Regions from separate parts of the Carboxydothermus ferrireducens DSM 11255 genome, predicted to be linked through region 2. Evidence: a T-box and tRNA genes for the amino acid it is inferred to sense, from the RefSeq annotation. Region 2 holds a T-box; the other holds one or more tRNA genes.
What was found. The T-box of region 2 lies ahead of ileS (isoleucine--tRNA ligase). A T-box ahead of a tRNA ligase gene usually reads a tRNA of that ligase, here a tRNA-Ile.

Region 1 (14,881 bases), on a different contig from region 2:
AGGATGAGGAACTTTTACTGGAAAACGCCAATTTGGTGGAGTATCCTACCGTGGTAATTGGAGAAATTAATAGAGAATTTTTAGAACTACCTAAAGAAGTAATAATTACGCCAATGAAGGAACACCAGCGCTATTTTCCCCTGTTTAAAAATGATGGAAGTTTGTACCACAAATTTTTAGCTGTTAGAAACGGAGGCAGGGAAAATTTAGCGGAAATTGCCGAGGGCTATGCCAAGGTTTTAAGGGCCAGGCTTTATGATGCCCGGTTTTTCTACCGGGAAGATTTGAAAAAACCGCTTTCCGCTTATAATGAAAAACTTACCCGGATAGTATTTCAGGAGAAGTTAGGAACGGTATGGGATAAAGTTTTACGGTTAAAGGAACTTGTGGTGGCTATTGGTAGGGAACTTAATTGTGATGATGAGGTAAAAAGTTACGCCGCCCGGGCAGCGGAGCTTTCTAAAGCAGATCTTGCTACCAATATGGTTTATGAGTTTCCCGAGCTCCAGGGGATTATGGGTCGGGATTATGCTTTAAAGTCCGGGGAAAGAAAGGAAGTAGCCGATGCAATTTTTGAGCATTACCTTCCAAGATTTTCAGGGGATATTGTGGCAACCTCTGAAGTCGGAATTTTACTGTCCTGTGCCGAAAAAATAGATAACCTCACGGCATTTTTTGCCTTAAAACAAATTCCAACCGGTTCGGCGGACCCCTTTGGTTTACGGCGGCAAGCTTTAGGACTTCTTCGCACGTTAATTGAAAACAAACGCTTCTTTTCTTTAAAGAAGGCTTTTGATGCTGCTTTTAATTTGTTACCCGCCGAGGTTCGGGAAAAAGCGAATTTCGCCGAAGTTTATGAAGAACTCTTGGAGTTTATTTACCAAAGATTTAAGGGTCTTTTACTGGAAGAGGGATTTTCTTACGATACCATTGATGCGGTGCTGGCTACCGGAAAAGATGACTTTTATGACCTTTACTTAAGAGTTCGGGCTTTAGAAAATCTCAGAAACCATCCGAGTTTCACAGCCCTTACTACGACCTTTACCCGGGCGTATAACCTGGCCCGTAAAGGACAGGGAAGGGAAGTAGCTGAAAGTTTATTATATGAGCCGGCGGAAAAAGAGCTTTTTGCCAGGTTTAGCGAGATTTCCCTAAATGTTAAGGAGTTTTTAAGGGAAAAAGCTTACTTAAAAGCTATGGAAGAAGTGGCGGCATTAGCAAACCCTTTAGACCGGTTCTTTAACGAAGTGCTGGTGATGGCTGAAGACGAAAAGATAAGGGAAAATCGCCTCGGATTACTTGGAGCAATTGCCCGACTTGTTCTGGAAATTGCCGATTTGAGCAAAATTGTTGGTTAATTTTTTGCAAAAAATTATTAAATTAGGAGGTATTTTTTAAGTAAATATAGTATAATATATCCTGTAAGCTAGTTAAATAATATAGCACATTTCCTTAAGGTAGGTGAATTATATCGAACTTACAAAACGTCAGGAAAAAATCCTTGAAATAGTGCGCAATCACGGTCCTATTACCGGGGAGGAGATTGCTCAAAAACTTAACATCAGTCGTGCAGCGCTAAGGCCGGATTTAGCGATTTTAACCATGGCTGGATTGCTGGGAGCAAGACCCCGGGTAGGTTATTACTATACCGGGAGGGAACCCCGGGATGTAATTGCCGGGGTTTTAGGAAATATTCGGGTGCAGGAAGTTCAGTCCCGCCCTATAGTCGTGCGGGAAACATCTACGGTATATGATGCTATCGTCACGATGTTTATTGAAGATGTGGGGACAATTTTTGTTGTTTCCGAGGAAGGTTTTTTGGAAGGGCTGGCTTCACGCAAGGACATGCTCAAAGCTACTATGGGCGGTAAAGATATTAACAAGCTTCCTGTAGGTGTGGTAATGACGCGGATGCCAAACATCATAGTAACTTATCCCGATGAGTCGGTGTTAAGGGCAGCGGAGAAATTAATTCACCACCAGGTAGATTCCCTTCCGGTAGTAGAAACGGTGCTGCATGAAGGTCGGGAAAAATACCGGGTGGTGGGTAGGTTTACCAAAACCAACATTACAAGGCTTTTTGTCAGCCTGGCCGGAAAGTAAAAGGAGGTATTGGCAATTAATCTGAAGTTAGAGCAAATTCCAGTGGTTTATATTCTTTCTGATTCAATCGGGGAAACGGGGGAAGTGGTGGCGAAAGCGGCTGCCAGTCAATTTGATTCGGGCCGGGTTGATATACGGCGGGTGCCGTACTTAAGTTCGGTTCGGGAAGTGGAAGAGGCGTTACAGGAAGCGGAAAGTGCAGGGGCCTTGGTGGTTTATACTCTGGTGCGTCCGGACTTAAAAGAGTACCTGGAAAAGCGAGCCCATGAACTTTCCCTTCCCCATGTGGATATCATGGGACCGATGTTGGAGGGCTTAAAGCAAATCACCAAGCAAAATCCTAAATACCAGCCCGGACTGATCCGCAGGTTAGATGAAGCTTACTTTAGCAAGGTAGAAGCGATTGAATTTGCCGTTAAATACGATGACGGCAAAGAACCTCGGGGCTTATTAAGAGCTGATTTAGTTGTAATAGGGGTTTCGCGGACTTCTAAAACTCCCCTTTGTATGTATTTGGCCCATAAAGGGATTAAAGCGGCAAACGTGCCGTTAGTACCGGAGGCTACTCCCCCGGAAGAATTGTTTAAAATTCCCCCGCAAAAAATAGTGGGGCTTACCATAAAACCTTCAATTTTATTTGAGATCAGGAAGGAAAGGCTAAAAACATTGGGACTATCCCAAACGGCCGATTATGCTAACATGGAAAGAATTTTGATGGAGCTGGATTATGCTCTGGGTATTATGAAAAAAATTGGCTGTGCCGTAATTGATGTGAGTAATAAAGCGGTGGAGGAAACGGCAGCCAGGGTTTTAGAAATTTACAGGAAAGGGGTAGGGAGGTAATGACCAAATACGTTTACTTATTTCATGAAGGCCGTGCTGACATGAAAGATTTATTGGGGGGAAAAGGGGCCAATTTAGCGGAAATGACCAATATCGGTCTTCCGGTACCTCCGGGGATGACCATTACTACCGAAGCTTGCCGGGAGTATTACCGGCTGGGAGGTAAGTTCCCGGAAGGTTTAATGGAAGAGGTCAAGGAAAAACTTGTTTATATTGAAGAAAAAACCGGTAAAAAATTTGGCGACCCCCAAAACCCTCTTTTAGTTTCGGTGCGGTCGGGAGCTAAATTCTCGATGCCGGGAATGATGGATACTATCTTAAACCTCGGTTTAAACGAGGAAACGGTGGAAGGTTTGGCGCAAAACACTCAAAATCCCCGGTTTGCTTATGATGCTTACCGGCGGTTTATTCAGATGTTTGGGGATGTGGTTTTAGAAATTCCCAAACACGAGTTTGAACATATTTTAGACCGGCAAAAAGAAAAGGAAGGGGTAACCTTTGACCAGGAACTTTCCGCAGAAGCTTTAAAGGAAGTTATTGTTCGATATAAAGAATTGGTAGAAAGAAAAACTGGAAAGCCTTTCCCTTCTGATCCCATGGTTCAGCTTACCATGGCTATTGAAGCGGTATTTAAGTCTTGGAATAACGACCGGGCCATTGTCTACCGGAATTTAAATAAAATTCCCCATGATTTGGGTACTGCGGTTAACATCCAGTCAATGGTCTTTGGTAATATGGGCAACGACTCCGGTACCGGTGTGGCCTTTACCCGGAACCCTTCCACCGGGGAAAAGGTTTTATACGGTGAATATCTGACCAACGCTCAAGGAGAAGATGTGGTTGCCGGCATTCGTACTCCGAGCCCCATTTCCAAGTTAAAAGAAGAAATGCCGGAAGTTTACGAACAATTTGTCAATATTGCTAAACTCTTAGAAAGTCACTACAAAAACATGCAGGACATTGAATTTACCATTGAGCGAGGTAAACTTTATATCCTGCAAACCAGAAACGGCAAGCGGACGGCCCAGGCTGCAGTTAAGATTGCCCATGACATGGTCGAAGAAGGGTTAATTACCAAAAAAGAAGCGATTTTAATGGTGGAGCCGGGACAATTAGACCAGCTTCTTCACCGGCAAATTGATCCTTCGGCCAAGGTGGAGGTAATTGCCAAGGGGTTACCCGCTTCTCCCGGGGCTGCCTCGGGGATTGTAGTTTTTGATGCCGATGAAGCGGAGAAACTGGGCAAAGAAGGGAAAAAGGTTTTACTGGTGCGGACCGAAACCACTCCCGATGATATTCACGGCATTGTGGCCGCCCAGGGAGTTTTAACCAGCCGGGGTGGTATGACCAGCCATGCGGCGGTGGTTGCCCGGGGCATGGGTAAGCCGTGTGTTTGCGGTTGTGAAGCCATCAAAATTGATTATGAGAAAAAATTGTTTACCGTAGACAATATTACCGTAAAAGAAGGAGACTACTTATCCATTGACGGTTCTACCGGACGGGTAATTCTCGGAACTGTCCCGATGAAAGATCCAGAACTATCTCCGGAATTTGTTAAGCTTTTGGAATGGGCCGATGAGTTAAAGCGGCTTGAGGTTCGGGCCAATGCCGATACCCCGGAAGACGCCCAGAAAGCCCGGGAATTTGGAGCCAAAGGTATCGGCCTTTGCCGGACGGAACATATGTTTATGGGACCCGAGCGGCTGCCTCACGTACAAAGAATGATTTTAGCCGAAACCAAAGAAGAGCGGGAAGAGGCTCTATCTCACCTTCTTCCCATGCAGGAAGAGGATTTCTACGGTATTTTAAAAGCTATGGAAGGCTATCCGGTATGTATCCGGCTCCTGGACCCGCCCCTTCATGAATTTTTGCCAAGTTTAGAAGAACTGTTGGTGGAAACTACCGAGCTCAGGGTGCGGGGAGATAATCCAGAATTACTTGCCGAAAAAGAAGCTCTTTTAAAGAAAGTAAAATCTTTACACGAATTTAACCCGATGCTCGGACACCGGGGCTGCCGTTTGGGGATTACTTATCCGGAAGTTTACGAAATGCAGATTCGGGCCATCTTTAATGCAGCTGCTCGCTTAACCAAAGAAGGGTATAAAGTATATCCCGAGGTGGAAATCCCCTTAACCATTGATGTTAACGAAATGAAATTCTTTAAAGAACGAATTGATGCCATTGCCCGGGAGGTAATGGAAAGGGAAGGGGTTACCTTCCACTACACCTCCGGCACCATGATTGAGTTGCCAAGGGCAGCGCTGCTGGCCGATGAACTGGCTGAAGTTGCCGAATTCTTTAGCTTTGGTACTAACGACTTAACCCAGACTACCCTTGGTTTTAGCCGGGACGACGCCGAAGGGAAGTTTTTAAATCACTACTTAGATATGAAGATTTTAAAGGAAAATCCCTTTATCGTCTTGGACCGCAAAGGTGTTGGGAAATTAATGAAAATTGCCGTCGAAGGTGGACGGAAAACCCGTCCGGATTTACTGGTCGGTATTTGCGGTGAGCATGGCGGCGAACCCAGTTCCGTTGAGTTCTGCCACCAGATTGGTCTTGACTTTGTAAGCTGTTCACCTTACCGGGTACCGATTGCTCGCCTGGCTGCAGCTCAGGCTGCGGTGGCGGAAGGAGAAATAGTTGGAACTAAATAAGGAAATTTAAAAATAAAGGGGCTACCACCAAAAAATAAATGGGTAGCCCCTTATTTAATGTTTTGGAACTTTTTAGTTCTAATCCTCTCTAATCTTACATCAAAGGATGATTTTCCGTATAAAGCCTCAGGGGTAGTTTTAAAAGCCATGGCTAATTCTTCTAAAGCTTTTTCCGTGGCGGTTAAGCCAATTAATTTTATGGCGTAATCATCGGCTCTAAACTCTCCAAGCTCGTCATATTTTACCCAGAAAAATATTAATAAGAAAATAAGCACTAAACCGGCTGTATTTAAAAATTTCCCAATTGCTGTATATCCCATGGCCTGGTAGTAACTACTTAAAGTAAACAGAATAAGTAATCCCCAGGGTACGAGCACCGGCGAAATAATCATCCCAATTATTTTAAATTTGTGGTCTAAAAGATGACCGGCTTCATGGGCAATTAAATATTCCCGGTAGTTATCATTTTTTACGTATTCGGAATCGATAAAGATGCGGCCTTGGGGGTCGGCAAGGCCAAGGATTTCTCCTTTAGAACTTAAGAAGGATACCAGGGGGCTTACAAAAACGGGAAATCCATGGGCCTTTTTTAGTGGTTTGGAAAAAAAGCGAACGGTAATAAATGAATATTTTTTTGAAGTTCCTATATAGGGTAATATCATTTTGCCAATGATAAGCCAACTAAAATACTTAAAAAGGTCTTTGATGACTTCTAAAGGTAAGTAAGGTATTAGTAACTTTTTAACATTACGAAAAATAAGGGATACTAAAAGGGGTGTTGTAAATAAAGCAAAGATACCAATAAAAAGGACCAACAGGGTGATTATGAATATTTTCTTATTTGGGGGTTCGGCGTCTTCGAGGATTAAAGTTGAACCATCAGCGGTTTTGGAAACTTGTTTTAAACCCGGTAAATAAGCGATATTTCTGATAACTTTTTTTGATCTTGCTCCGTTAAATAAAGTCAACAGACATTGCCAAGTGGTAAGAGGGTATTTATCAATTAAAACCTTTGCAGAATAGATTTTAGTTGCCTTTATTTTGGGAAGTCCCATTCCTACCAGGTTTACTGCTAAACCGCCCAAAATAGTAACTAAGCTTTTAGCCCAAAGACCCTGGACATAGCCATCGGTAGCTTCAGCTAAACTACCGGCTAAAGCAAAAGACAACCAAAAAGTAAAAAGTGCAGCACTTACGACCCAGGTCGCGATTTCCGCATATAAGATCAAAACTTTTCACCCTTTCACAAGTGTTGGTAATAGTTAAAGAATACGGAAAGAAAAAGCTGAAAATTTTTTAAAATTAGCATAAATCATTACATCGTTTACATTTTAATTTAATGGTACATTTTTTTGTCAAGAAGAATTTGTTTTTTTACTGTAAATAGGCCAGAGAAGCGTTTACAGTATTTTTCAAGCTAAAACAAGCATTGAAAAAGGTGAGTTGCTGGAATCCCATTAAAAAAGAAGTACTTTATATTATTAAACGTTTGTGTTTGCAATTATCAAACTGGTGAAAAGAAAATTAAGCTAAATAGGTTTTACTAAAAACGCCAAAGCATTTTTGAGAATTAATTTTTCCTGCATTGGCAGGATTTTTCTTTTCTTAAGGAGAAAAAAGGATTTTTTTCTTTTTTAGCTAATATTAAATATACCTAATTTTTAATATTTGTGGGGGATAAAGATGCGTTTATTTTTTGCAGTGGATTTTCCCGAGGAATTAAAAGAAGAAATTTATCAGGATATTACACCTTTATTTAAATACAACGGGGTTAAGTGGGTAGCAAAAGAGAACTACCACTTAACTTTAGCTTTTTTGGGGGAAAAAGAGGAAAAGGAGCTTTTGCAAATTGACCGGGCGGCAAAGAGCGTACCTCAAGTCAAAGAATCACTAATCAAAGTATTAGATTTTGGGGCTTTTCCCAATTTAAAAAAGCCTAAAGTTTTATTTTTAAAAATCGAAAGTCCCGGGCTTTTAACTATAGCCGAGAATTTACGTCAAAATTTAAAAGAAAATAATATTTCTTTTGACGAAAAGCCGTTTGTGCCCCATTTAACCATAGGCAGGGTAAAAGGGGAAATAAAAGATTTAGCTTTACCAGAGTTTAACCCGAAAGAATTTTCTTTTAAAAATTTTTACTTAATAAAAAGCGTTTTAACCCCTGAAGGTCCGATTTACGAAAAAATAAAAAGCTACGAAATATTACAAAATGCTTAAGAATTTGTTAAAATTAAATTTTATGAAGGAAAAAGAGCGTTAGAAATCGTATTTATAGGAAGGTATAAAGGAGGAGTCGGAATGAAAGTTGTGGTTTTAAATGGAAGTCCTAATAAAAATGGCAACTGTACTTATCTTGCCGGGGTAATAAAAAATCTTGCCAGTGAGTATAATGCAGAAACTGTAATTATCAATGTTGATGAAATTATGCGCCGGCAAAAAATCCCTTACTGCATCCATTGCTCGGCACCTTGTTCGGGGGTTTGCTACAAGGGAACGGAATTAGAAGCTGCCTATCTTCAGCTTGGTTCCGCCGATGCGATAATCATGCTCTCACCGGTTTACTTCGGCACTGTATCGGCGCAATTAAAAGCTTTTTGGGATAAAACCCGAAGACTTAGGGACAGAAAACTTCTTGTTAATGTAGTGGGAGCGGCGGCCACCGTTGGTGGTTCGCGCTTCGGAGGCCAGGAGACCACTATATCTACCCTTCACGACATGATGCTGGTTCAAGGTATGACCGTTGTAGGCGATGGTTTGTTTACCGCCGATGCCGGACACCAGGGGGCGTGCTTTACCCGTCCGGCCGAAGAGGAGCAAAACGGTGTTAAAAGGCTTGAGATATTAGTAAAAAGGGTGTTGGAGGTAGCTAAGGCTACCGAAAGTTTAAGGGAAAAGCGGGAGGTTACTTTATTTTAACGGAGCGATAATTTATGTTAATCCGGGAGACCATTGAGGAGCGGGAGCTTAGAGAATTATCTCCCTATGCGGCCAAGAGCCGTTTTACCAGGGGTAGACTTAAACCCGAAGAGGAATGTCCGATCCGTACCGCCTATCAGCGGGACCGGGACCGGATTGTCCATTCCAAGGCCTTTCGGCGGTTAAAACATAAAACCCAGGTGTTTATTGCCCCGGAAGGGGACCACTACCGGACTCGCCTTACCCATACTTTGGAGGTGGCCCAGATAGCCAGGACCATTGCCCGGGCTTTGTTTTTAAACGAGGATTTAACGGAAGCTATAGCTTTTGGCCATGACCTGGGTCATACTCCTTTTGGCCATGCCGGGGAAGACCAGCTGAACAGTTTGTTACCCGGAGGTTTCAAACATAATGCCCAGAGCTTACGGGTAGTGGATGTTTTGGAAAAGGGAGAAGGACTTAATTTAACCTGGGAAGTTCGGGAAGGGATCTTAAAGCACACCTGGAGTGAGGAGCCGCCGGAAACCCTGGAAGGACAAATCGTACGGCTTGCCGACCGGATTGCTTATATCAATCACGATATTGATGACGCCATCCGGGCGGGGGTTTTAAGGGAAGAAGAACTGCCACGGGACTGCTTAAAAATTCTTGGCTTTCGCCACCGGGACCGGATTAACACCATGGTAACTGACGTAATTAAAAATAGCTTGGATAAGCCGCAAATTACGATGAGTCAAGATGTGGAATGGGCGATGTTAGAACTTAGAAATTTTTTGTTTAGAACGGTTTATATTGGAAGCGAACCGAAAAAAGAAGAGAAAAAAGCCAAATTTCTTATAAAAATGCTTTATGAACATTATTTAGAAAATGTATATCAATTACCCGAGGAATTTCAAAATATCGTTAAAAACGAAGGACCCGAAAGGGCTGTAGCGGACTATATTGCCGGGATGACCGACCGTTTTGCCTTAAAAGTATATAAAGAATTGTTTATACCTCATCCTTTAACCTAAAAACTTATTTGTCGAAGCAGCAGGAAAAAGCGAAAAAAAAGAGAATAACTATTATTAAGAGAGCGGTGAAAACCGTGTCCTTTCAAGAGGTTGTAGAAAAAATTAGGAACCGGGTCGATTTAGTTGATTTAGTAAGCGAATATACCAGGCTGAAAAAGTCGGGAAGGAACTATGTAGGATTATGTCCCTTTCATAATGAAAAAACCCCTTCCTTTTCGGTTTCACCGGAAAAAAACCTGTATTACTGCTTTGGTTGCCAAAAAGGCGGCGATATTTTTAGTTTTATCATGGAAAAAGAAAGGTTGAATTTTAAAGAAGCCGTCTTTTATTTGGCGAAAAAATATAACATTGAACTTCCGGAAACGGGAAAAGCGTATAATAAAAACGAACATCTGTACCGAATGTTACTTTTAGCGGCAAAATTTTACCATGAAATTTTAAAAACCGAAGCTGCCGGGAAAGCCCGGGATTACCTGCAAAGCAGGGGTATTACCGAGGAAACGGTTAAAGATTTTATGTTAGGCTTTGCTCCATCCGCCAAAGCTTTGCCGGCTTTTTTAAGCAGTAAAGGTTATAATCCGGGGGAACTGGTTAAAATAGGAATTGTGACAAAAAGTTATAGCGGGACTTTTTCCGACCGTTTTGCTGGAAGGCTTATCTTTCCCATATTCGACCGGGAGGGCCGGGTGGTAGGTTTTGGGGGAAGAGCCCTGGGCGAGGAAAAGCCCAAGTATTTTAATTCACCCCAATCGGTGATTTTTGACAAGGGTAAGCTTTTTTACGGTTTTAAACAAGCCCGAACCACAATCAGGGAAAAAAGACAGGCCATTTTAGTTGAAGGATATTTTGACGTGATTTCTTTACATCAGGCAGGAGTTAAAAATGCTATTGCGTGTTTGGGTACGGCATTTACCGAAGAACATTTAAATTTTTTAAAAAACTACGGTTATATTGAGGAAATAATCTTAGCTTACGATAGCGACCAGGCGGGAGAAAAAGCAGCCTATAGAGCACTGGAAATGCTGGTTCGGGCCAGGGCTGATTTAAGCATTAAAATCATTCGTCTTGGAGAATTTAAAGATCCCGATGAGCTTATTAAAAATCGGGGTGCAACTGCTTTTTTAGAAGAAATAGAAAAAGCCAAAACTCCTGCGGAATTTTTATTAGAATTAGAGCTTAAAGAAAAGAGCGCTTTAAATCTTAACGAACAAAGGGCGCTGTTAAAAAAGCTTATCCCTTATCTGGTTTTAGAGTACGAAAAAACTCCGGCTTTGTTTGCCGAAAGAATAGGCGGCATTGCCAGCAAGCTTAAAATGAGCGAAGGGGCATTAGTGGACGAAATTCGCCGAGAGATTTATAAAAATGAAGAAAAATCTTTAAATAATTCAAGTTTTGGAGAAAATATAACTAATGAACACAAAAATTATGGCCTTTTAAAAGTTGAAAGTGAGTTATTGGGTTTGTTATTAGAATATCCTGAGTATCAAAAAGAATTTTTAAATGACTTTTTTTTCTATGAGTTTCAGGGAAAAAACCAGGAAGTCTTTAATTACCTAAAGGAAAATAAGTTCCCTGACCGGGAAGATCCATTATATAGTTACATGACCTATTTAAGGATTAACTGCCCGGAAGGGGATCCGAAGACCCTTTATGAAGGGTATGTTCGCTATCTTGAAGAACATTATAAAAAGCAGCAAGTTCAAAGGTTAACATTGGAAATATCTTTAGCGGAAAAAGAAGGAAACTGGGAAAAACTCCAGTTATTATTAAACAAACTGCAGGAACTTACCCAAAAAAACTAACGAAGAAAGGGGGGAATGCGGCATGAAGGAAATAATGCAAAATGAAAAGCTTATGGAAATTGTTGAAAAAGGTAAAAAGCGCGGCGTTTTAACCTATAATGATTTACTTGACAGCTTACAAAACGTCGATATAAATTCGGAACAAATCGATGAACTGTACGAATACTTGGCCAACCAGGGAATAGAAGTGGTACCGGAAATACCGGAGTTGGAGCTTGATTCTATTAATAGCTTAGATGACGACGTTGATTTTAAGCCTTCCGACATTGACGAGGTCGATTTAGATTTAACCATTCCGGAAGGGATTGCTATCGATGATCCGGTCCGGATGTATTTAAAAGAAATCGGCCGCGTTCCCTTGCTAACGCCGGAAGAAGAAATAGAGCTTGCCAAAAGGAAGGAAGAAGGCGATGAAGAAGCTAAAAGGAAACTTGCCGAAGCCAACTTGCGCCTTGTGGTAAGCATTGCCAAACGGTATGTGGGCAGGGGCATGTTGTTTTTGGATTTAATTCAGGAAGGCAATCTTGGTTTATTAAAAGCGGTGGAAAAGTTTGATTATCGTAAAGGTTACAAGTTTTCCACGTATGCTACCTGGTGGATAAGACAGGCCATAACCCGGGCTATAGCTGACCAGGCCCGGACCATTAGAATTCCGGTACACATGGTGGAAACGATAAACAAATTAATTCGCGTTTCGAGAAATCTTCTCCAGGAACTTGGGCGGGAACCTACCCCGGAAGAAATAGCCAAGGAAATGGGTATTTCTGAGGATAAAGTAAGGGAGATTATGAAAATTGCCCAGGAACCGGTGTCTTTGGAAACACCGATTGGAGAGGAAGAAGATTCTCACCTCGGAGATTTTGTCGAAGATCCCGATGCCAAAGCTCCCGTAGAAGAAGCTTCTTACACTTTACTGCGGGAACAGTTAGATGAGGTTTTAAAAACTTTAACCGAAAGGGAGCAAAAGGTCCTAAGACTTCGCTTTGGCCTGGATGACGGTCGTGCCCGGACCTTAGAAGAGGTCGGGCAGATCTTTGGTGTTACCCGGGAGCGGATTCGCCAAATTGAAGCCAAGGCTTTACGAAAACTTCGCCATCCAAGCCGGAGTAAAAAGCTGAAAGATTTTCTGGAATAGAAGTAAAAAATACCACAAAAATCTTTTAAAAAACTTCTTGACCAAATTAAAAATATCTCATATAATAAATCATGTCGCGGTAACAAATGAAATTCGGGCCCATAGCTCAGCGGTAGAGCTGCCGGCTCATAACCGGTAGGTCCCAGGTTCAAATCCTGGTGGGCCCACCATGTTAAGGCCGGAAGGCTCGAAGTTAAGAGTATGTGGCCCCATGGTCAAGAGGCCTAAGACACCGCCCTTTCAAGGCGGTAACCCGGGTTCGAATCCCGGTGGGGTCACCAGGGGCGGTTAGCTCAGCTGGGAGAGCACCTGCCTTACAAGCAGGGGGTCGGCAGTTCGATCCTGTCACCGCCCACCATGGAATATAAACCTCAAACCTGTAAGGTTTGGGGTTTTTTGTTTTTACTACCTTTTTTGAGGAAGATGCTGTATAATTATTGAAAATATAATTAAACATATTTAAAAAGTTACTCAGGAGGAAAAATGGAGTTAACGGAAAGATTAAAAGCGTTAGCAAAACACGTAATTACCGGTGAACCTGCAGCGGATATTGGTACGGACCATGCAAAACTACCAATTTATTTAGTAATCCACAATATCTGTCCAAAAGTAATTGCTACCGATTTAAATGAAATGCCCCTGAATCACGCTCAGAGCGAAGTTAAAGAATACGGGCTTTTGGAAAAAATTGAGTTAAGACAGGGAGACGGGTTATCTCCTTTAAAACCGGGGGAAGTTAAAAGTGTGGTAATTGCGGGTATGGGTGGGAATACTATTGCGCGGATTATCGAAGGTCGACCGGAAATTGCCCGGGAAGTTCGCCTTATCCTGCAACCGATGACGGATAGTTATGCTTTACGCTTAAAACTGGTGTCAAGAGGTTACCGAATTATTGCCGAGGAACTGGTGGAAGAAAAAAGCAGACTTTACGAAGTTATTGTTGCTGAGGCCGGTAAAATGGAGAATTTAGATAACGTTGAAATTGGCTTAGGACCGGTCTTGCTTAAGAGTAGGGATGAACTTACGAAAAAATATTTAGCAGGGCAAAAAGAAAAATACCGGAAAATCCTGATTAATTTACAAAAGGCGCAAGTGAAAGATTTAGAAAAGGTTAGGGAAATTAGTGAGATTTTAAATTATCTTGAGGAGGTGTTAAAAAGTTGGCCCATCCGCAGGAAATAGCGGCGGTTATTGAAGAAAAATTTCCACGGAAATTGGCAATGGAGTGGGATAATCCCGGCTGGCAGATTTATTTTGAAAAGGAAGTACATAAGGTCTTACTGGCTTTGGATATCACCGCAGCTACCGTTGATTTTGCTTTAAACGAAAAGGTTGATTTAATAATTACCCACCATCCCCTCTTTCTTAAACCGCTTAAGTCCCTGACTTTTGAGCGAAAGGAAGCTCTGCCCCTGTTAAAACTTCTGGAAAAGCAAATTTCGGTGTATGCCATTCACACCAATTTAGATGTGGCTTTCGGGGGAATAAACGATTATTTAGCAGAGCTTTTAGAACTTCAGGAAGTTAAGCCCCTGGGGGAGGAAATTTTTGAGAAACTTTATAAACTTTCCGTTTTTGTTCCGGAATCCCACTGGGAGACGGTTAGAGAAGCGATGGGAGCTGCAGGAGCGGGTTTTATCGGCAATTATTCTCACTGTACTTTTAACACCCGGGGTATTGGGACTTTTTTACCCCTTGAAGGTACAAATCCGTATATCGGTGCGGTGGGAAAGCTGGAAAGGGTAGAAGAAGTTAAGATCGAAACAATTGTTCCGGAAAGACTTTTAGCAAAAGTGGTAAAGGCTATGTTAAAAGTCCATCCCTATGAAGAGGTGGCGTACGATATCTATCCTTTGGAGAACAAAAATTATCTGGGAGGAATGGGAAGAATCGGGTTAACCGGTAAAAAAAGCTTTAAAGATTTTTTAGCTTTAGTGGCGGAGAAATTAGGGATAGAAAATTTAAGATACGGGGGTGATTTAAATTCGGTTCCGAAAAAAGTGGCGGTGGTAACGGGAGCCGGCGGTAGTTATTGGCCAAAAGCTAAGTTTGCGGGGGCGGATATTTTTCTAAGCGGGGATATAAAATACCACGAAGCGGTTTCAATGATAGAAGCCGGTTTAAATTTTATCGATGCCGGGCACTGGGAAACGGAAAGAATATTTACTGAACTTTTGCTTCCCCTTTTAAGAAAAATTGAAGGCTTAAGTATTGTTGTGGAGATGGGGGAGCCGGTATTTAAATTTTTTAAAAGCAGCAGGGGGTAATATTTTGCAGTATATTAGCGAATTATATAAGTTTATGCTTTTAGAAGAAGAAGAGCGGAAATTAGCAAATGATGAGCGGATATTGGTTAATCGGGAAAGTTTTAATATGGCCCGGAAAACCTGGGAAAGCACCCGAAAAATATTT
Region 2 (14,881 bases):
GCAAAACTTGTCCCCAAAGCAAGCCCCCGGTGGGCAAGAAAACGGACTAAAATAAGATTCGCCCCGATATTTCCCAGAACCGCTAAAGCCCCCACTTTTAAAGGGGTAAGGGTGTCATTCTGGGCATAAAAAAGTCTGGTTAATACCGCATTGATAACGTAAAAAACGATTGCTAAGCTATAAAAGAAAAGGGCGCCAGCAGTTAACTCGGTAGCCCGGGCATCAAAAGCCCCCCGTTCAAAAAGCACCGCCACAATGGGTGTTGCTAAAACCATAAGTCCCACCTGAGCCGGCAGGGAAATTACCGTGCTCAGCTTTAAGCCAAAGCGGGTAAGTTCTAAAAGCCTCGTTTTTTCTCCTTGGGCCGCCAAAATTGAAAGACTCGGAAAGATGGCACTTGAAACTGCCAGGGAAATCAAGCCCAGTGGCAGCTGGTAGAGCTTTGCCGCATAGTTTAAAGCAGAAATGCTGCCTTCCGTAAGGGATGACGCCAGCATCCGGTCTACCAGTAAATTTATTTGAGTGAAGGTGGTACCAATGATTACCGGCAAAAACATCTCCCAGGCCCTTACTACTGCCGGATGGTGGATATCTAAAACCGGCCTAAAATAAAAGCCAGTTTTCTTAAACGCCGGAAGCATAATTAAAAGGTAAATAGTCCAGCCGGCTAACGTTCCCCCTACCAGAGCAACAATTCCCTGGCTTTTCCCAAGCAGGATGACTGCGGCTATTAAAACCACATTGTTTAACACCGGTCCCAAGGCCGGTGTAAAAAAATGCTGGTAAGCATTTAATACTCCGGTTAAAATTTGGGTCAAACTCATTAAAACTGCCAGGGGAAAAAGCCAGGTGGAGAGGGTCCGGGCAAGTTTTAGAGTATCCCCCTGAAACCCATAACCAACAAATTTTATTAAAGAAGGCGCAGTAAAAACTCCGATAACCATAATAATTCCAAGGGCCAAAAAAGATAGCGTTAGGATAGAGTTGGTAACATATGTTGCTTCTTGATGTTTTTTTTGTGCCAAAAATTCGTTAATTATCGGTACAACTACCACCATCAGCCCGCCACCTATGAAACTGGCAAAAAACGTCGGGATAATTTGCGCAGCAAGATAAGCATCCACAAGCTTACTTGCCCCGAAAACGGAAGCAATGGCCATCTCCCGGACAAAACCCAGAATCCTGCTGGTTAATGTTAAAGCCATTATTAAAAGGGTGGCTTTTAATACTATTTTCTTGGACATTTACCGGTCATACCCCCGGGGATTGTTTTTGTGCCACTCCCAGGCAGTTTGGACGATAGTTTTAATGTCTCCAAATTTGGGAGTAAAATTGAGTTCTTTCTGAATTTTTTCCGAAGAAGCCACCAAAACCGCCGGATCTCCGGGACGACGCTGGCCGTAACGAACTTTAACTTTTACCCCGGTAACTTCTTCTGCGACCTTAATTATTTCTTTTACGGAGAAACCTTTTTGGTTCCCGAGATTGTAAACGCCGCTTTCGTCTTTATTGAGTTTATTTAAAGCCAGAATATGGGCCTCGGCAAGGTCGTTTACGTGAATATAATCCCGGATACAAGTGCCATCCGGGGTTGGATAATCTGTCCCAAAAACCGTCAACTCTTCCTGTTCTCCTAAAATTACTTTGAAAATCAGAGGAATTAAGTGGGTTTCCGGATTGTGGTCTTCCCCAATATCCCCGGAAGGGTCTGCCCCGGCAGCGTTAAAATACCGTAAAGATACGTAATTAAAACCATGTATTTGGCGATACCACTCAAGGCACTGCTCAATTACCAGTTTGGAATAACCGTAAACATTGGTTGGTTTTTGCGGAAAATCTTCGGTTATCGGCCATTTTTCCGGTTCTCCGTAAACCGCCGCAGTACTGGAAAACACCATTTTCTTAACATTAGCTTTGAGCATTACTTTTAACAAACTCAGGGTTTTACTGATATTTTCCTCAAAATATTTTTCCGGCTGACTCATTGATTCCCCCACTAAACTTTGCGCCGCCATGTGAATAACCGCTTTTATATCATATTTCTTGAAAATTTCCAGAAGGAGGTTTTCATCCCCGAAATCGCCCACAATAAGCTTTGCCCTTATATCCACAGCTTTCTTATGCCCTTTGGAAAGATTATCCACTACCAAAACTTTTTCATTTTTTAGGCATAACTGCCGAACTATATGCGAGCCGATATAACCAGCTCCACCGGTAACTAAAATCATCCAATCCTCTCCTCTAATATACATTTTCCTTTACCGAAGTTTCCTTGGAAGATGTAGAGTTTGGAACTTTTTTGGTTACTACCAATATAATTTCATTCATTGGTTTGTAGTAACTGTCCCTTAAGTTTTCCACTTTTACTACCCGGCCGTTTTGGTAGACTATTCGCTGGGCTTTAGCATACTTACCAGGGGCTCCTTCCTGCTTAACAACCTTTTTCCCTTCCGGAAGGGACGGGTCTTTTATAATGATTGTTTTATAAGGAAGGGTTTTGGTTACCCAGCTTTTAATTACCACGTGCTTTTTTAAGCTGGCATCCCCAAAGATTTTAAAGGTAATCCGATTGCCGTTAACGTAAGATTTAATATACAAGTAACAGGGCAAGTTATTTTTAAATTTAAAGTCTTTTCCCCCGTCGGTTACCGTTGCATCCCGTCCCGGCGGCACATACGCTACCGGCAGGGAATGGTTATGCCGCTCAACAATCGGTAAATTGGCCAGCAAAACCGCATTATAAAGAGTTGTCGATACCTGGCAAACTCCACCGCCCAGCGCTTCCACCAACTGGTCCCGTAAAATCACCGGGGCATTTTTATATCCTTCCTTGGCACTCCTCGGCCCCACCGTTTTATTAAAGGAAAATACTTCCCCCGGAGCTATTAAAATTCCGTTTAGCTTTCCGGCAGCTACTCCAATATTATAAGACCGGTTAACTTTCCTGACATCAAAGCTCGTGGTAAAACTTGCTAAAAGACCGGTTAAACGCATCTTTTTTATGTCTTCGGTGGTTTTGTCCGGCAATACTTCTTTTAACTTAAAACTTACTTTTAGGGGATTTTCCAATAAATTTGCCTGCACATCTTTAACAGCCTGTTCACTATCCAGGGCAATACCTGTTTTATGGGGAATTATGGCAAAAGTTTCATTGGGCAAAAGGCGAAACTCCGCGTTTTTTGGTTCGACATAGATTTCTTTATTGATTTGGTCAAGCTTGGCCAAAAGCTTTCTTTCCTCAAGTCGAACAAGATATTTTATATCGACTGCTGCTTTGTTTAATTGCCGTCTTTCCATAATTTGTTTTAATAACGAACCTTTACGTCCTAATTCATAAGCTTTCCGGTACATTTCAGCGGTATTTAACGATATACCAAGGTCGCCTTTTTTATAAGTCCAGGTTTTATTACCAAGAGTTAGCACTACCGGTTGATTTTGAAGTTCGTTATTTAATCCCTCCAAGTAACGTTTAAATTCCTTAAAAGTCATGCCCCCTACCGGCTCACCTTGCACGGTCACGCCGTACGCGATTTTCCCCTGGTAAGGCTTTATGTAGGTATAGTAAGAAAAACCCACCATACCAGCTAAAAGCATAACCACCAGGGCAATTGTTGCAATTAAAATAATGTAGCTCTTTTTCATTTTTCCCCACCTAAACTAATAATTTGGTACCGTTATATAATACTACGTTTTTTCTTTTTTTCCTTTTATGCCACAAAAAAAGAAAGCTTTAAAAGCTTTCTTTTTACTCATCTGAACCTTCATCTTCCATTTTTTCGGTCCAGGCATCGGCAACCATTTCCCATTCTTCATCTTCCAGGTCAACTAAAATTTCGTTACCATCCTCGTCCATCTCTAAACGGAGGATCACCGCTTCTTCTTCATCTTCTAACTCTTCTTCGTCTTCCTCCACTGCCGGAACCAAGATTGCGTACTTCTTGCCTTCAACTTCAAGAAGGTCAATAACGGCAAATTCAAATTCATTTTGTTCCTCATCAACGAGGGTAATTACTTCGCCTACTTCCATAGATTCCACCTCTTTCTAATTTTTACTTTTATAATTTAGATAACCCGAAAGGATGAGCGTTGCCGCCAGCTTATCAATTACCTTTTTTCGCTTCCGGCGGCTGATATCTCCGCTTATTAATAGCTTTTCCGCTTCCACGGTAGATAAACGTTCATCCCAAAAAACGGGTTTAATCCCTGTAAATTTGTAAAGCTCCCAGGCAAACCGTTCAACCAGCTCCGCCCGGGGTCCTGCAGTCCCGTTCATATTGCGCGGGTAACCAATAACAACTTCGGTAACATGATGCAGGTCAATGATTTTTTTTATTTCCTCCAAATCTTTTTTTAAGCTTGTCCGGTAAATAACCGTTAATCCTTGAGCCGTAAGGCCAAGTTCATCGGACAACGCAACCCCAATTTTTTTATCTCCAACATCCAGTCCTAAAACTTTCATCCATCCACCCGCCGGGTTAAATTACTTTGATGGCAAAATGAGGACAGTGAGCACCACAGTATCCGCAAAAAAGGCATTTTTCCTGATTTACCCGCACTTTACCCTTCGGTCCCAGCGTTAAAGCTTTCTGAGAACAAACCTTAACACAACGTCCACAGCCCTGACACCAGCTTTCAATATGAAGCTTCCTGGCAGTTTTTTTTAAACTCTCTTCTATCTTACCATCAATTTCACTTTTTTGAAAGTAGTTTATATTAGCAATTACCTCAATTTCCGATTTCATCCCCACAGCAATTGCGGAAAGTTCTTTTATCCCCAGAACGAAGTCAAAAGCTTTTTTAAAATCGCTTCCCAAATGCCCGCCACCTAAAGGCTTCATACCATAAAGCCCTTTACCCATGAGATAAGCTTCAGAAATAGCTGCAAGCATTTCCTCAGCCGTGCCATCGGCAATACCTATGCCGCGGTAATTTATCAGAGGATGAATCACTTCCACGGCAGGATGCATCATTCCCGCCCTTACCCCGGCAATAAAATGAGTAGAAATACCTACTGCCCGAACATAGCCTTTTTCCTTGGCCTTTTGGAGATAAAAAAGGGCCTCTTCATGCCCCTTTAAGGTAAAATACGACTCCTGCTCGTGTAAGAGAAAAATATCTATATAATCCCGTCCCAGGGAAGTTAAAGCTTCCTTAAGGCTTTTCTCCATAGCTTGAGCTGTTGCCGCATACGATTTTGTGGCAATTACCACCTGATCCGGGGGCAAACCTTTTAATGCCCTTCTGATATACGGGTAGGTTTGGTAAAGCTCTGCGGTATCAATAAAATTTACCCCGTTTTCGATAGCAAGTCGTATAAGCCGGGCTCCTTCCTTTAAGGGCAAATTTCTTTGCAGCGGTCCAATTGTTAGAGCTCCAAAGCAAAGCCGCGAAACTTCTATTCCCGTTCTTCCAAGAACCCTTCTTTCCAATTTTTACTCCCTTTCCAGGTACACTTTTAAAAGCTCTTCCAGTAATTCATCCCGTTCAATTTTGCGAATTAAATTCCGGGCGTTTTTATGACTGGTAATGTACGCCGGATCTCCTGATAAAAGGTATCCCACCAGTTGATTTATCGGATTATAACCTTTTTCCTGCAACGCTTCATAAATGGTAAGTAAAAGGGCTTTATGCTTGGTGTTTTTTTCTTTATCAAAACCAAAGCGCATGGTTTTTTCCATATCTTCACCCATGATAAGCACCCCCTTTTCTGCGCCAAATCTTATATATATTATTCGGCATCTTTAAAGACATTTCCTGTAAACCAAAAAAATTTTCTTTAAGTCCAGAGGTTATCGTTATAGTGGTAATAAAAGACGGTGGTAGTATCTTTTTCGGGCATTTTTCGGTCATAATCCCGGCACACTACCCTAAGACCTTCCTGTTTCAGCCAGACTTTTTCCTGATTGCAGTAACCGTTTATCTGATGCCAGCAGTCGGATTGACAGCGTATCTTCATAAGAAAAGCCCCCCTTTAGGGGAATTTTCCCCAAAAAAGAGGGGTTTATACCGCTAAAGTTATTTTGACTGAACGTAGGCGTCTATTACCTGTAAAGCTTCCTTAACTTTTTCCGGATTCTTTCCGCCCGCCTGGGCCATATCCGGTCTCCCACCACCGCCGCCTCCGGCGATTTTTGCCGCTTCCTTTACCAGTTCACCGGCGTGATATTTATCGGTAAGGTTTTTATCCACGCCCGCCAGGAAGTTTACTTTTCCATCCTTAACCCCCGCTAATAAAACAACGTAATTGGCCAGGGAAGCCTTCACCACATCGTAAGCTTTTCTAAGTCCCTCCATATCGGCCCCATCAATTATGGCCGAAAGAACCTTAACTCCCTTTATCTCCCGTACGGAGTTAAGTAAACTTTTAACTTCAATGGACGCAATTTTTTGCATAAGAGCTTCAATTTCCCGGTCTTTTTCCTTCAGGGTTTTTAAAGTATTGCTTATTTTCTCCGGTAATTCGGCAAAAGTGCATTTATAAGGTTCTGTAGCCTTTTGCAGGGTATCTTCCAAACTTCTTACGTATTCTAAAGCTCCAAGGCCAGTCAGGGCTTCTATGCGCCGTACCCCGGCACCGATACTGCTCTCGCCCAAGATTTTAAAGAAACCTATTACCCCCGTAGAAGAAACATGGGTTCCACCACAGAGTTCTGCGGAAAACTCACCTATTTTAACAACCCGAACGAGGTCGCCGTATTTTTCGTCAAAGAGGGCAATAACTCCTGCTTTGCGCGCTTCATCTAAGGTGGTGTAATCAATTTGCACTAAAAGATTTCGTAAAATTGCCTCATTAACAATATTTTCAATTTTCCGGAGGTCTTCGTCACTAACTCCCTCAAAATGGGTAAAGTCAAAGCGCAACCGTTCCGGAGTAACCAGCGAACCCGCCTGATTTACATGTTCACCCAACACCATTTTTAAGGCTTTGTGGAGCAGGTGGGTGGCGGTATGGTTGCGGGCAGTACTCATGCGGGTGGTTTCATCCACCATCAAAGTGGCTTTATCGCCCACTTTTACACTGCCCTCAACAACTTTAACCTTGTGAAGGATAAAATCACTTAAAGGCTTTTCTACATCCAAAACCGAAAGTTTAAAACCGTCACCTAAAATTTCGCCTTTATCGGCTACCTGGCCACCCCCTTCGGGGTAAAAGGGAGTTACCCGGGTAATAATCTCTCCTTCCTCTTCCGCTGCTAAGCTTTCAACCTTTTGACCGTTTTTAATGATGGCAATTATCTCTGTCGATTCCGAAAGCTTCTCATAGCCGACAAAAGTTACCTCTCCCAGTTCTTCTTTCAATTGTTTTAAGAATGCATCCCTGGTAGATAAATAATCCACATCTTCCCGTGCTTCCCGGGCCCGCCGGCGCTGTTCTTCCATTTGCTGTTTAAAGCCTTCCTCATCAACCGTAAAACCTTTTTCCTCGGCGATCTCCTTGGTTAACTCAATGGGAAAACCGTAAGTATCATAAAGTTTAAAAGCAAGATGTCCGGGAATTTCCTTTTTTCCTTCCTGTGTCAAGCGCTCCATCAGTTCCGCTAACATTGATAGTCCCTGATTAAGAGTTTCCCTGAACTTTTCTTCTTCAAGTTTAATGATTTTTAAAGTATGGTCGGCTTTTTCTTTTAGTTCCGGGTACACATCGCCCATCTGCTCTATTACTTTGGCAGCTACCAAGTGTAAAAACGGCTCTTCCCGGTCTAAAAGCCGGCCAAAGCGCAGTGCCCGGCGAAGCAAGCGTCTAATCACATATCCCCGGCCTTCATTGGAAGGAAGGGCTCCATCGGTAATGGCAAAGGTAATTGCCCGGGTATGGTCGGCAATCACCTTTAAAGCCACATCTACCTTTTCATCATAACCGTATTTGACCCCAAGGATTTGAGCAGCATAATCCATTATTTCCCGGAAAATATCGGTATCAAAGTTGGAAGGTACCCCTTGCAAAACCGACGCCACCCGTTCCAACCCCATGCCGGTATCGATCCCTTTTTGCTCTAAAGGAGTATAGTTCCCCTGTTCATCCCGGAAAAACTGGATAAACACCAGGTTCCAGATTTCCAAAAAGCGACCACAATCACACGCCACACCGCAGTCAGGGCTGCCACAACCCTTTTCTGGGCCCAGGTCAACATAAATTTCCGAACATGGTCCGCAGGGTCCTACTCCAATCTCCCAGAAGTTGGTATCTTTTCCAAGGCGGGTTATGCGCTCCGCCGGAACCCCCACCACATTGTGCCAGATATCAAAAGCCTCATCATCATCCAAATAAATCGTTATGTATAATTTATCTTTGGATATGCCCAAATGTTCGGTAACAAATTCCCAGGCCCAGGTAATCGCTTCTTTCTTAAAATAATCCCCAAAGGAAAAGTTACCAAGCATCTCAAAAAACGTATGGTGGCGGGCAGTCCGTCCTACCGACTCAATGTCGGGAGTCCTGAGACACTTCTGGCAAGTAGTAACTCTCCTTACCTCCGGTACCGCCGCTCCGGTAAAATAAGGCTTAAAAGGCACCATCCCTGCTGCCGTCCACAAAAGACTTGGGTCATTTGCAGGGATAAGGGAAGCACTGGGCAAAATCTTATGACCTTTGCTTTCGAAAAATTTCAAGAACTTTTCCCGGATTTCGCGCGCTAACACAAAATTTCCCCCATTCAAACGGTTTTAACTTTATCTAATTATACTTTACCAAAATTTTTACTGTCAACTTCAAGGCTATTCCCCCGCCAGCGAAAGAGAAAATATAAATTGCGAACAACTGCAGCAACCGGGACCGCTAAAATCATGCCCAAAACCCCTCCTAAATTAAAACCGCAAAGGAGTAAAAAAATAACGGTAAGGGGATGTAATCCAAGGCTATCTCCCAAAATTTTCGGGGCTAAGACGTTTCCTTCTATCTGTTGAATTAAAACTATTGCTAATAAAGTTTTTATAAATAAAACCTTTCCCTTCAAAAGAGCAAGAGCTAAAATGGGGATACTAGCTAAAATTGGTCCAAAATAAGGAACCAACTCCATAATTCCGGCTAATAGCCCCAGGAGAAAACTGTAAGGTATCTTCAATATATAAAGAATTAAACCGGTTAGTATACCCACCGTTAGGCAAATTAACAAATGGCCTTTGATAAAACGCCCAAAGACGTGGTCACAGACCTTAAGAAAAATAACCGCTTCATCCCGGAAATCAACGGGTAAATAACCCAGAATATTTTTTTTTAAATTATGGACATCTTTTAAAATATAATAGGCAAGAATCGGAGCTAAAAGAAAATCAAAAAGATGGGAAGATATTCCCCAGAGGGTAGCTAAAAGGCTCTTTAAAATCCCCGCTACGCTTTTTTCTAAAGAATCTATTTGGATTAGAAGGCTCTTTTTTATTTCCGGGGGAAGACTACCCCGGTCAATTCCCGCCTGCTGTCGATCCAAAAATTCCTGCACTTGATTCAAGTAACCCGGAAGAACAGCTATTAACTCATTGATTTGCTTTATAAAAGACGGTAGAAAAAATTTTGTAATAAGAAAAATCATTATAGCCAGCACCAGGTAAAGTAGAAATATACCAAAGCCCCGATTAATTTTTTTTCGTTCAAGCCATTCTACCGGCCAGTGCAAAAGATAAGCTAAAAATCCCGCTAAAATAAAAGGGAAAAAAACTGCCCTTATCCGATAAAAAAAGATAAGGGCAACAACAATCCCGGTTACTCTTAGAAAGAAATAAAGAAATTTTGGGAACACTCTCTCACCTATTTCCATAAATCGGTCAAATCATCATACAACCGCATTAATTTCTTACGGGCTTTAGTGCCTTCCCGCATAAGTTTCCGGCCCTCCCGCCGGTTGGCTACCGATGCCAGCAATGTCATACCCAAAAGGCTTCCGGCTAAAAGGCCACTCCAAAAATTCCGCCGCATAATGCTACCTCCCTTGCTCCCTTTTAGTACAGTTGCTGATTGTAAGGATCAAAGGCCATGAGGCTTCCATCCTCGCCCAATTCAAAAATCTGCACCCCTTCTTTATTTATCCGGTATTCAACACAACAATTCCAGCAAAAATACTGGTCGGTGCCCACCTTTCCGGTAGCCCGTCCACCACAAATCGGACAATTCATCGTATCCCCTCCGCACCGCGGTAATTTTATTGGTAGTATTACCGCAAAACAAAATTTTCATACCTATAGACAAAAAACCGCCCGCTACAGCGGACGGTTTTTTAACTCGTGCAGGACTCCAGCGCAGCGCGGACAGGTATCCGGAAATTCCGGATCCAATCCCACTTCAGGGGAATACATCCAGCAACGCTGGCACTTTTCTCCTAAAGCTTTTTTCACCACAACTTCTAAAGGTAATTCACCATTTTCTCCGGTAACTTCCTCGTTTTGAATATCAACCTGGGAAACAATGAAAATTTCCGGCCACACATTTACCTGCTCTACTAAAAAGTCGTAAAGTTCGCCCGAAGCTTTTAAAGTTACCCAGGCATCAAGACTGTGGCCTATTAACTTTTCCTGCCGGGCAATTTCTAAAGCTTTTAAGACTTTAGCCCGAACCTCTAAGATTTTATCCCAGGTCTCTTCTAAAGTTATATCCAGATATCTCTCTTCAACTTTCGGCATATCTAAAAGCTGCACCGATTCTTTTTTGTCTTTGGCCGGGAAATGGCGATAGGCTTCTTCGGTGGTAAAAGCCAAAATCGGTGTCAGTAGCCGTAAAAGGCTATCGAGGATTTCATACAGCACCGTCTGGGCTGAACGGCGTTTTTCGCTATCCGGCAGTTCAACATAAAGTCTGTCTTTAATAATATCTAAATAAATTGCACTCATATCGACCGTACAGAAGTTATGAACCGCATGGAATACTACGTGAAACTCATAATCCCGATAAGCTCTTACCACCCGGGCAATTAAGCGGTGGAGCTTGGCAAGGGCCCAGCGGTCAATTTCTAACAGCCGCTCATAAGGTACCCGGTGTTTTTCATGGTCGTAATCATAGAGGTTCCCCAGTAAGAACCGAATGGTATTTCTAATCTTCCGGTAGCCTTCGGCGGTCTGCTTTAAAATGTTATTGGAAATTGCTAAGTCGGAGCGATAATCTGCCGATGCCACCCAGAGCCGCAAAATATCCGCTCCCAGTTCTTTAATAACTTTCAGGGGATCTACCACATTGCCTAAAGACTTGGACATTTTCCTTCCCTTTTCGTCCACCAAAAAGCCATGGGTTAAAACCGCTTTATAAGGTGCCATCCCTCTGGTAGCAACGGCAGTAGAAAGGGAAGAGTTAAACCAGCCCCGGTGCTGGTCCGAACCCTCTAAATAAAGGTCAGCCGGCCAGCGCAAATCCGGCCAGTATTCCGGCTGCTCTAAAACCGCCGCATGGCTGGAACCGGAATCAAACCAGACGTCCATGATATCGGTTTCCTTACGGAATTTCACCCCTCCACAATGAGGACATCTAAAACCATCGGGGAGAATTTCCCCGGCCTCGTATTTCCACCAGGCATCGCTTCCCTCGACGCGGAATAAATCGGAAACCGCTTTGATGCTTTCATCGGTAATAATTTCCTTGCCGCAGGCTTCACAGTAAAAAATCGGTATCGGCACGCCCCAGGTTCTTTGCCGGGAAATACACCAATCATCCCGGTCGCGCACCATGTTGTAAATCCTATCTTTACCCCAGGCAGGGATCCATTCGACCTTTTCAATCTCTTTTAAAGCCTGTTCTCTAAAGCCGTCAATGGAGGCAAACCACTGCTCGGTAGCCCTAAAAATCACCGGGTTTTTACACCGCCAGCAGTGGGGATACGAATGCTTAATAAACGACATTGCCAGTAAATCCCCGGAAGCTTCTAAATCCTGGGTAATGGCTTTGTTGCCATCATCGATTTTCATCCCCGCATATTTCCCCGCCCCTTCGGTAAAAACTCCCTGGTGGTTTACCGGGGAAAGCACCGGAAGGTTATATTTTTTCCCAGTTTCGAAGTCTTCGGTACCATGGCCTGGCGCGGTATGGACAAGACCGGTACCGGATTCCAAAGTAACATAATCAGCTAATACCACCGGAGATTCCCGCTCGATAAACGGATGCCGGGTTACTACTCCCAACAGCTCTTCCCCTTTAAAACGGGCAACCACTTCTCCGGTGAGTTTTGTTGCCTCAAAAAATTGCTGAACTAACCCCTCGGCTACCACATAATCGCCTTTTTCGGTTTTAACCAAAACATAAGTAAATTCCGGGTGGACGGCAATGGCCACGTTAGCCGGAAGGGTCCAGGGAGTGGTAGTCCAGATGACCAGATAAGCATCTTCCGGCACTTTTCCCTTACCCTCTACCACCTTAAAGCGCACATAAATAGACGGTGATTTTTTCTCAGCATACTCGATTTCCGCTTCCGCTAAAGCGGTCTCACAAACCGGACACCAGTAGACCGGTTTTAAACCTTTATAAATATAACCTTTTTTCGCCATTTCCCCGAAAATTTCAATTTGCTTGGCTTCGTAGTGGGGCATGAGGGTAAGGTAGGGATTTTCCCAGTCTCCCCGTACCCCGAGGCGTTTAAACTGTTCCTTTTGGATCCGGGCATATCTTTCCGCATACTCCCGGCATTTAGCCCGAAACTCTAAGGGACTTATTTCCTTACGGTTAATCCCAAGATCTTTTATGGCCCGCTGTTCAATGGGAAGCCCGTGGGTATCCCAGCCCGGCACATACGGTGCATCATAACCATCCATACTTTTAAATTTCACAATCATATCTTTTAAGACTTTATTTAAAACATGGCCCATATGAATATCGCCATTGGCATAGGGAGGACCATCGTGCAGGATAAACTTCGGACGCCCTTCATTTTTTTGCTGTACCTTCCGGTAAAGGTCAATTTTTTGCCAGTAAGCCAAAATTTCCGGTTCCCGTTCCGGAAGATTTCCCCGCATTGGAAAATCGGTAACGGGAAGATTTAAGGTTTTTCCGTAGTCCATTTCCTCTATCCTCTCCTTTATGGCATAAATTTTATTATTAAGCGCTTGTAACCCAAATAAAAAATCCCTTAACCCAAAAAGGTTAAGGGACGGCTTTACACCGCGGTACCACCCAAATTACCGGAAAAATCCGGTCACTTCGTTAAAATAACGGCACAGGCGCCGGGCAAACCTACTGGGCTTTTCGCCTTTGGGTCGCCTCCTCCCGGGGGATTTTCGCCAAAGCCACGACCGCCGGGCTTCCACCCTCCCCGGCTCGCTTGGGGCCTTGAGCCTTGCTACTCGTCCCGTTCACAGGATTTTTCTAATTTAGTTAAACTCATATGATATTATATGGTCAAATATTAGATTCGTCAATAATGGACCCCTAAAAGAACTAATGGTAGTACCATCAAGTAAATTATCTTCTCCTTCTCTTACCAACACCAATAAATCTTCTGCCAGAAAAAGGAAAACCTGCCCCCTATTCCCATCCCTCGTTTTAATAAGATAATGTTTTTACCTAACGGATTTACAAAGCCCGGTTCTTCTTCGAGAGACCACTTTTCTTTTATTTTTTTCCAAAATTAAGGTCGTTTCTTCTTCTTCCATTACAAAAAATAATGCCTCAATCACGGTAAATTCCCCTTCGTTAAGAAAATTTAATTAACTAAATTTTAACTTAATTTTTTTTAAAATTAAAGTAGTCCTGGTATACTAAGAAAGTAGTCTAAAGAAACGAGGTGTAAGTTATGCTTTTAGCTTTTATCGGCGACATCCATGGTAACCTACCAGCTTTAAAAGAAGTCCTGGCCGATGCCGAAATGAATAAAGTGGAAAAAATCTACCACACCGGCGACCTTATCGGTTACGGCCCTTATCCCAACGAAGTTGTTGAACTTATCCGGGATAAAAATATTGAAGGAGTTCTTGGCAATTACGATGACGGTGCTGCCAATAACAAGCCAACCTGTGGTTGCGATTATAAAACGGCCAAGGAACACGAAATTGGGGCAAAATCTTTGGCATTTACCGCCAAAAGCCTGTTGCCGGAAAATAGAGAATATCTAAAAAATCTACCCAATACTATTAAGTTTGTCATTCACGGCAAAAACTTTCTCCTGTTTCACGGCTCTCCCGAGCGGTTAAACGAGTATTTAACACCGGATCTTTTCCCCGGGCGGTTTAATAAACTTATTGAAGATTACCCGGATATCGATGTTTTTGTTTTCGGGCACACCCATTATCCTTTTTATTTCCTCCACCGGGGACGGCATTTTTTAAACCCCGGCTCCCTCGGTAAACCCAAAACCAAAGACCCCCGGGCCGTTTACGCCCAGGTGGAAGTTACTTATGATAAACTTACGGTAAATTTTCGCCCTATTCCCTATCCGTATGATATAACCGCTGCTGCAATCAGAAAAAAAGGCCTACCCGAAGAACTGGCTCAGATTGTTTCAGGAAACATTCCTTTTTAAGTAAAAACCGATTTTCCCTTGAAAACCTCTCTTTTCTCTCGTTATTTCCCTTTTGCCCCAGTTTTGTTTATAATTAAAATTATGGGGTGGTTTTTTTGAATCAGATATTTTTATACCGTCTTTTTGATATTGCGGAAGAGATAAACCTTGCCAAAGCCGAAGAAATCCTGAGTGAAAAAAGGCCTTTTCGGTTAAAGCTTAAAAAAATTCCGCCCAAAGCCATTCACATAGAAGAACCACCATTAATCTTCGAATATTCTACCGGTTTTTATTTCTTTAATGGTAAAACTTTACATACAAAAATAGCGGGAAAAATTTTCGCCTGGGGTGTCTTAAGTTTAAACTTAAGTTTGGACCTTAAAGATTTAAACCATGATGAGTTTTTAGAACTGATGGTTTACTTAAACAATACCGAAGAATTTGACGGACTTTTTAAAAAAGAAGTGAAGTTTTTA

Region 1: it encodes a tRNA-Ile, which carries the amino acid that the T-box ahead of ileS (isoleucine--tRNA ligase) is inferred to sense. The anticodon was not compared.

The regions. Positions count from the first base shown of each region.
Region 1 is NZ_ATYG01000002.1:19,180-34,060, reverse strand. Features, by position in the region: gene glyS (glycine--tRNA ligase subunit beta) at 1-1,358, shown strand, start outside; gene CARFE_RS0101550 (helix-turn-helix transcriptional regulator) at 1,462-2,103, shown strand; gene CARFE_RS0101545 (pyruvate, water dikinase regulatory protein) at 2,113-2,946, shown strand; gene ppdK (pyruvate, phosphate dikinase) at 2,946-5,603, shown strand; gene CARFE_RS0101535 (M48 family metalloprotease) at 5,654-6,832, opposite strand; gene thpR (RNA 2',3'-cyclic phosphodiesterase) at 7,287-7,820, shown strand; gene CARFE_RS0101525 (flavodoxin family protein) at 7,902-8,519, shown strand; gene CARFE_RS0101520 (deoxyguanosinetriphosphate triphosphohydrolase) at 8,534-9,532, shown strand; gene dnaG (DNA primase) at 9,607-11,334, shown strand; gene rpoD (RNA polymerase sigma factor RpoD) at 11,357-12,469, shown strand; tRNA gene CARFE_RS0101505 (tRNA-Ile) at 12,565-12,639, shown strand; tRNA gene CARFE_RS0101500 (tRNA-Glu) at 12,675-12,750, shown strand; tRNA gene CARFE_RS0101495 (tRNA-Val) at 12,752-12,827, shown strand; gene CARFE_RS0101490 (tRNA (adenine(22)-N(1))-methyltransferase) at 12,953-13,651, shown strand; gene CARFE_RS0101485 (Nif3-like dinuclear metal center hexameric protein) at 13,630-14,736, shown strand; gene CARFE_RS0101480 (C4-type zinc ribbon domain-containing protein) at 14,741-14,881, shown strand, end outside.
Region 2 is NZ_ATYG01000001.1:45,576-60,456, reverse strand. Features, by position in the region: gene murJ (murein biosynthesis integral membrane protein MurJ) at 1-1,244, opposite strand, end outside; gene galE (UDP-glucose 4-epimerase GalE) at 1,245-2,228, opposite strand; gene CARFE_RS13710 (VanW family protein) at 2,242-3,642, opposite strand; gene CARFE_RS0100320 (DUF1292 domain-containing protein) at 3,746-4,027, opposite strand; gene ruvX (Holliday junction resolvase RuvX) at 4,043-4,459, opposite strand; gene CARFE_RS0100310 (aldo/keto reductase) at 4,476-5,429, opposite strand; gene CARFE_RS0100305 (IreB family regulatory phosphoprotein) at 5,433-5,666, opposite strand; gene CARFE_RS0100300 (hypothetical protein) at 5,777-5,956, opposite strand; gene alaS (alanine--tRNA ligase) at 6,016-8,640, opposite strand; gene CARFE_RS0100290 (AI-2E family transporter) at 8,679-9,734, opposite strand; gene CARFE_RS16090 (hypothetical protein) at 9,743-9,910, opposite strand; gene CARFE_RS16360 (hypothetical protein) at 9,934-10,107, opposite strand; gene ileS (isoleucine--tRNA ligase) at 10,192-12,969, opposite strand; T-box leader at 13,052-13,273, opposite strand; gene CARFE_RS0100260 (metallophosphoesterase family protein) at 13,701-14,426, shown strand; gene CARFE_RS0100255 (RMD1 family protein) at 14,522-14,881, shown strand, end outside.